2 regions of the Actinotalea sp. JY-7876 genome follow, and region 2 is predicted to be linked to the other one. Evidence: riboswitches for the same ligand, from Rfam matches in the RefSeq annotation. Region 2 holds a riboswitch; the other holds the start of a gene.
What was found. Region 2 has a riboswitch for cyclic di-GMP ahead of H2O74_RS12260 (EAL domain-containing protein). Riboswitches for the same ligand answer to the same signal wherever they lie in the genome.

Region 1 (3,196 bases), 1.1 Mb from region 2:
TCGAACATGGCGCCGATCTGCGGCACGGTCACGTGCGACTCGTCGATGACCAGCAGGAAGTCCTCGGGGAAGTAGTCCAGCAGCGTGTGGGGAGGCGTGCCCGGACCGCGCCCGTCGATGTGCCGCGAGTAGTTCTCGATGCCCGAGCAGCTGCCGACCTGGCGCATCATCTCGATGTCGTACGTGGTGCGCATGCGCAGCCGCTGCGCCTCGAGCAGCTTGTTCTGCCGCTCGAGCTCGGCCAGCCGCTCCTCGAGCTCGGCCTCGATCGAGGAGATCGCCCGCTCCATGCGCTCGGGCCCCGCGACGTAGTGCGTCGCCGGGAACAGGTGGACGTCGGCCTCCGAGCGCAGGACGTCGCCCGTCAGGGGGTGCAGCAGGTGGATGGCCTCGATCTCGTCGCCGAAGAACTCGATCCGGATCGCCAGCTCCTCGTACACCGGGATGATCTCCACGGTGTCCCCGCGGACCCGGAACGTGCCGCGCGTGAACGCCATGTCGTTGCGGGTGTACTGCATGGTCACGAACCGGCGCAGCAGCTGGTCGCGCTCGATCTGGTCCCCCACGGCCAGGTGCACCATGCGGTCGACGTACTCCTGGGGCGTGCCGAGGCCGTAGATGCACGACACGGACGCCACCACGATGACGTCGCGCCGCGTCAGGAGCGAGTTCGTCGCGGAGTGGCGCAGCCGCTCCACCTCGTCGTTGATCGACGAGTCCTTCTCGATGTAGGTGTCCGTCTGCGCGATGTACGCCTCGGGCTGGTAGTAGTCGTAGTACGAGACGAAGTACTCGACCGCGTTGTTCGGCAGCAGCTCGCGGAACTCCGTCGCCAGCTGCGCCGCCAGCGTCTTGTTCGGCGCCATCACCAGGGTCGGACGCTGCAGCTTCTCGATGAGCCACGCCGTCGTCGCCGACTTGCCGGTACCCGTGGCGCCCAGGAGCACGACGTCCTTCTCGCCCGCCTGGATCCGCTCGGTGAGCTCGGCGATCGCCGTGGGCTGGTCGCCCGACGGGGTGTACTCGGAGACCACCTCGAGGGTGGCGGCACGGCGCTGGAGGTCGGTCACGGGGCGCATGGCTCCACGGTACGTCGCGGGTCCGACACGGCCCGTCCCGGGGTCGGTCCGGCCGGCACAGCCGCGCGACGATCTCGTGTGACGTAGATCACATCGGCGCGCCCTCAAGCCTGTCCGGTTCGTCCCCGATACCGTGTTGTGAGGCACGGAGTCCGGATCATCCGGACCACCGCCTCGTCACAGACAAGGGCAAACCCGCCGCAAGGCGGGGACGCAAAGCCAGGGGCCCGACCAGGGCAGCCCAGCCACCAGATGACAAGGACACGACATGCAGACAGCCCCCACCACCACGACGACCAACGCCCTGCTCACGCCCGGCGAGGTCGCGACGATGTTCCGGGTCGACCCCAAGACCGTCACGCGCTGGGCCAACGCCGGCAAGATCAGCGCCGTGCGCACCCTCGGCGGTCACCGCCGCTTCGTCGCTGCCGAGATCGAGGGCCTGCTCTCGATGGTGCCGACGCAGCAGAACTGACACCGGCGACCGGCCCGGTCGGCCCGACGCGCGAGCGCCGGGCCGGGCCGGGCCGACCCGCGTCACCCCGCCTGCCGACTCACGCCTCGGACCCGGCGGCCATCGTGATCTCGCTGCCGTCGAGACACGCCCCGAGGACGGCCCACAGCGCCACCGCCGACTGCCCCACCGGCAGCGACGCCTCACCGGGACGCACCTGCGCGACGTCGCGCGGGACGTGCACGAGGCCGCCGCGCACGCCCGGGAGGCCGGGTGAGCACGCCAGCAGGTGCATGAGCGCGTAGAACGTCGCGTTGCACACGTAGGTGCCGGCGGTGTTCGAGACCTCCGCCGGGACGCCCGCCGCGCGCACCGCCGCGAGGCACGCCTTGACGGGCAGACCGCTCAGGAGCGCCGTCGGACCGCCGGCCACGACGGGCACGTCCACCGGCGCGGAGCCGTCGTTGTCCGGGATCCGCGCGTCGATGACGTTGAGCGCCACGCGCTCCACGCCGACGGCGGACCGGCCGCCCGCCTCCCCGACGAGCACGACGACGTCGGGCGCGTGCTCCCGGACCGCGTCCCGCAGCCGCTGGCGTGCACCGCGGAACGAGACCGGCAGCCGCGCGACCACGACCTGCTCGTCGCGGTCCCAGCCCTGAGCCACCGCACGCACGGCGTCCCAGGACGCGTTCGCCACCTGCCCGTCGAACGGCTCGAAGCCCGTGAGGAGCACCGTCCGGCTCACGCGGGTGCCGCCGTGCGCCAGCGCTCCCAGAGCCGGTCCACCTGGGCCTGCAGGTCCATGACGGAGCCCGCGCCGTCGAGCACGACGTCCGCCGCCTCGATCCGGGCCTCGTCGTCCGCCTGCGCGGCGAGGCGCGCCCAGGCCTCCTCCGCGTCCAGCCCACGCCCCTCGACGAGACGCCGCAGGCGCAGCTGGGCCGGGGCGTCCACCACGACGACCTCGTCGAAGCGTCCGGCCTGGCCGGTCTCCACCAGCAGCGGGATGTCGTGGACCACGACGTCGTACCCGGCCGCCACCGCGGCGGCCTCCGCGGCGTGGGCCGCCGCCCGGATGAGCGGGTGCACCAGGCCGTTCAGCCGCTCGCGCGCCGCCGGGTCCGCGAACACCACCCGGCCGAGGGCAGGCCGGTCGAGCTCGCCGGCCGCGGTCAGGACACCCCCGCCGAAGGCGGCCACGACGGCGGCCAGGCCGGGGCTCCCCGGGGCGACGACCTGCCGCGCGAGCACGTCGTGGTCCACCACGGCCGCACCGAGCCACGCCAGACGCGCGGCCACGACGGACTTGCCGGCGGCGATCCCGCCCGTGAGGCCGATCCGCCGAACCGTCCTGGCGCGATCGCCCGTGAGCTCCTCGTCGACGGTCACGGATCCAGCCTAGACGCCGACGGGCCGGCCACCCGAAGGTGACCGGCCCGTCGTGCGGCCGTGCCGACGTCGCGCCGAGGCGCGGGCGTCAGTTGCCGGTGAGCTTCTCGCGCAGAGCGGCGAGCGCCTCGTCGGACGCGAGCGTGCCCGCGGCCTCCTCGACGGGAGCCGACGAGTACGTCGACGCGCTGCTGCTGCTGGAGCTGGAGCTCGACTCCGAGGTGCTGCTCGACGCGTCCGCGTCGGCCTGCACGGCCTCGAGGACCTGCTT
Region 2 (3,196 bases):
GCGGTGGCGTCCATGAGCCCGGGGAGCGCACGGTCCGCGAGCCCGTCGACCACCTCGCTGACCACCTGGACCGCGCGCACGTTCGGCCCCACCCACGGGAGCACGCTCGCGGCCGACCAGTGCGGGCCGTGCGCTGCTGCCATGGCGCGGTCCGAGTGGTCCTGGAGGTCGGCGAGGGTCGTCTCGGCGGCGGCACGGTCACCGGCGAGCACCTGGTCCTGGAGCTGCGTCACCAGGCCCGCCGCGGTGAGCAGCTCCTCCCGGGCGCGCAGCGCGTCGAGGGCGAGCCACCCGGCCCACGCGACGAGCAGCACCAGCAGGCACTGCACGGCGGTCAGGACGGGGCGGCGTCGGCGACGTCGGGCGGCGGACGCGTGCCGCGGCGCCTCCGCGGCCCGGCGCGAACGGCGGGTGGGCGCGGCCTCCACGCCCCCGGCGTTCGTCACCACTGGCTCCTCTGGTTGACCCCGTGCAGCGGCCGAGCCTACTCATCGCGGCGGCGCGCGTGACCACCACGGCCACGACGCCGACTGACGCGCGGCGCCCCGACCCGCCACACTGTGCCCGTGACGACCGACTCCTCCGCACCGACGTCTCGCGCCACCTTCTCGATCCTGACCGTGTGCACGGGCAACATCTGCCGCTCCCCCGCGGTCGAGCGCCTCCTCGCGGCCGGGCTCGGCCCCGACTCCGGCGTGAGCGTGACCAGCGCCGGGACCCACGCGATGGTCGGCTACCCCGTCTCCGAGCCGATGGTCCCGCTGCTGACCACCGCTGGCGGCACCGCGGACGGCTTCGCCGCCCGGCAGCTCACCGAGCGCCTCGCGCGCGACGCCGACCTGGTGCTCGCCCTGACGCGCGCCCACCGCAGCGCCGTCGTCGAGGCCGCACCGGCGACCGTGCGGCGCGCCTTCACGCTGCTCGAGTTCGCCCGGCTCGCGGCCGCCGTCGACCCGGCGCAGCTGCCGGCCGGGACCCCCGCCGAGCGCCTCGCCGCGCTCGTCCCGCTCGCGACGGCGCAGCGCGGGCGCACCCCGGTCGCGCCCGACGCCGACGACGTCGTCGACCCGTACCGGCGCGGGGACGCGGTCTACGCGCAGGTCTTCGACGTCATGGCACCCGCCGTCGCGACGATCGTGGCGATCGCCCGCGGCTGACCCGCCCCGGTGGGCCGAGCGGGTGAACCCGCGGCGGCAACCGCAACTCTCGCGTCATCGCGCGCCCGCGCCGCGCTCACACTCAGTGACAGTCCCTCACCGGGACGACGACAAGGGCACACCCGTCGCGAGGCGGGGCCGCAACGCCACGGGACCGCACGCCGGTCGGCCGGGCTACCGAAGGGACACGCATGGCCACGCTCGACCGCGCCGCCAACACCGACACCGCGCTGGACGCAGACCAGGGCGCCGCGCAGCTCGCGCTCGGCCTGTTCAACCGTCGTCCCGACGCCCTCGAGGTCGAGCTGCAGCGCGAGCTCGGCGGCGGCCAGCTGCGCATGCACTACCAGCCGCAGCTGGACCTGGGCGACGGCCGCGTGGTCGCCATGGAGGCGCTGATCCGCTGGGCCCACCCCGACCACGGCCTCATGACGCCGGGGCAGTTCCTGCCCCTGGCGGAGAGCAACGGTCTCATGGGCATGATCGACACGTGGGCCCTGCGCACCGCGTGCCGCGACGGCGCCTGGCTGGCCTCGCGCGGCCGCACCATCGAGGTCGCCGTCAACGTCACGGCCTCCCAGCTCACCGACCCCACCTTCCTCACCGAGGTCGAGCAGGCCACGCGGGCGGCCGGCCTGCCCATCGAGCTGCTCACGGTCGAGATGGGCCTGCGCGACGTGCTCGCCCAGATCTACGCGGCGCGCGACGTCGCGCTCGGGCTCCACCGTCGCGGCGTGCGCGTCTCGGTGAGCGACGTCGGCACCGGCGCCTCCTCCCCGGGCCGCCTCGCGCAGCTGCGGGTCGGGGAGGTCAAGGTCGACCGCGCGCTGACCGCCGCGATGGACGACGCGAGCATCGGCACGGTCGACGTCGTCCGCGAGATCGTCGCCGCCGCGAAGGCCGACGGTGCCCGGGTGGTCGCCGAGGGCATCGAGACGCCCGCGCAGTACGAGGCCGCACGCCTGGCGGGCTGCGACCGGGCGCAGGGCTACCTGCTGGGCCGGCCGGCCCCGCTCGAGGACCTCGCCGGGCTGCTCGCTCGCTCGCGCTGAGCCCTAGCCCGGCGGGGCCGGTCGACGCACCCCGGCCCCGCGGCCTCACAGGGACCGGACGAGCTCGACGGCCTGCAGGAGCGTGAGGTCCGGCTGCTGCCTGCGCACAGCGACGACGGCGCTCACCTCGCCCTGCTGGTCGCGGCACCGCCGCACCGCGTCGACGTCGAGCCCGGCGGCGACGGCGGCGACGGACCCGTGCCGGGCGGCGAACCACGCGGCGCGCCGGCGCTCGTCCGCACGCTCGGCGACGAACCCGACGGCCGCCACCACGACGACGCCCGTGAAGAGCGCCGTGCCCGCGCCCGGCAGGTCGAGCAGGAGGAAGCAGACGGCGGACGAGAAGGACAGCACGACGCCCAGGACCAGCAGCGTCGTCGACAGGCGGCGGGACGGCCTCGTGCTCGTGGGCATGGAATCTCCTCGGGTCCGTGGTGCGGCGGGTGTGCCGCGCCGGCGCTCCGGACGCTAGGCGGGGAGCCCCGGCGGGCACGTCGCCCGAGCGACCGACGCCACGCGCGCGGCGTCCGACCCACGGCCCACCTCCGCGCGGCCCGCATCGCCCGGGGTGACGACGCGTGACCCGTCCCTGCCGCAGGTGATCGTGAGGCAGGACACGCCCCGCGACCCACCCCGCCATACCCCCGGGGGTATCGTGGAGGCATGTCCACGACCCCTCCCACCGCCCCGGCGCGGATCGTCGTCGTCGGAGGTGTCGCGGGCGGCATGAGCGCCGCCGCGCGCGCCCGGCGGCTGGACGAGCACGCCGAGATCGTCGTCCTCGAGCAGTCCGACTACGTCTCGTTCGCCAACTGCGGCCTGCCCTACCACCTGTCCGGCGAGATCGCGGAGCGCGAGGCCCTCCTCCTGCACACGCCCGCATCCCTGGCCGCTGCCCTCGCGCTGGACGTGCGCACCGGGACACGCGTCACCGCCGTCGACCCGGCCGCTCGCACCGTCACGGTGCTCACCGCGGACGGGCCGGAC

Region 1: another riboswitch for cyclic di-GMP. It lies ahead of H2O74_RS07505 (BldC family transcriptional regulator); the one in region 2 lies ahead of H2O74_RS12260 (EAL domain-containing protein).

What each region holds. Positions count from the first base shown of each region.
Region 1 is NZ_CP059493.1:1,596,592-1,599,787, reverse strand. It holds gene uvrB (excinuclease ABC subunit UvrB) at 1-1,079, opposite strand, end outside; cyclic di-GMP riboswitch class I at 1,258-1,332, shown strand; gene H2O74_RS07505 (BldC family transcriptional regulator) at 1,348-1,554, shown strand; gene H2O74_RS07500 (pyroglutamyl-peptidase I) at 1,634-2,281, opposite strand; gene coaE (dephospho-CoA kinase) at 2,278-2,925, opposite strand; gene rpsA (30S ribosomal protein S1) at 3,014-3,196, opposite strand, start outside.
Region 2 is NZ_CP059493.1:2,659,380-2,662,575, forward strand. It holds gene H2O74_RS12250 (DUF4012 domain-containing protein) at 1-446, opposite strand, end outside; gene H2O74_RS12255 (low molecular weight phosphatase family protein) at 567-1,157, shown strand; cyclic di-GMP riboswitch class I at 1,263-1,339, shown strand; gene H2O74_RS12260 (EAL domain-containing protein) at 1,349-2,209, shown strand; gene H2O74_RS12265 (hypothetical protein) at 2,255-2,623, opposite strand; gene H2O74_RS12270 (FAD-dependent oxidoreductase) at 2,873-3,196, shown strand, end outside.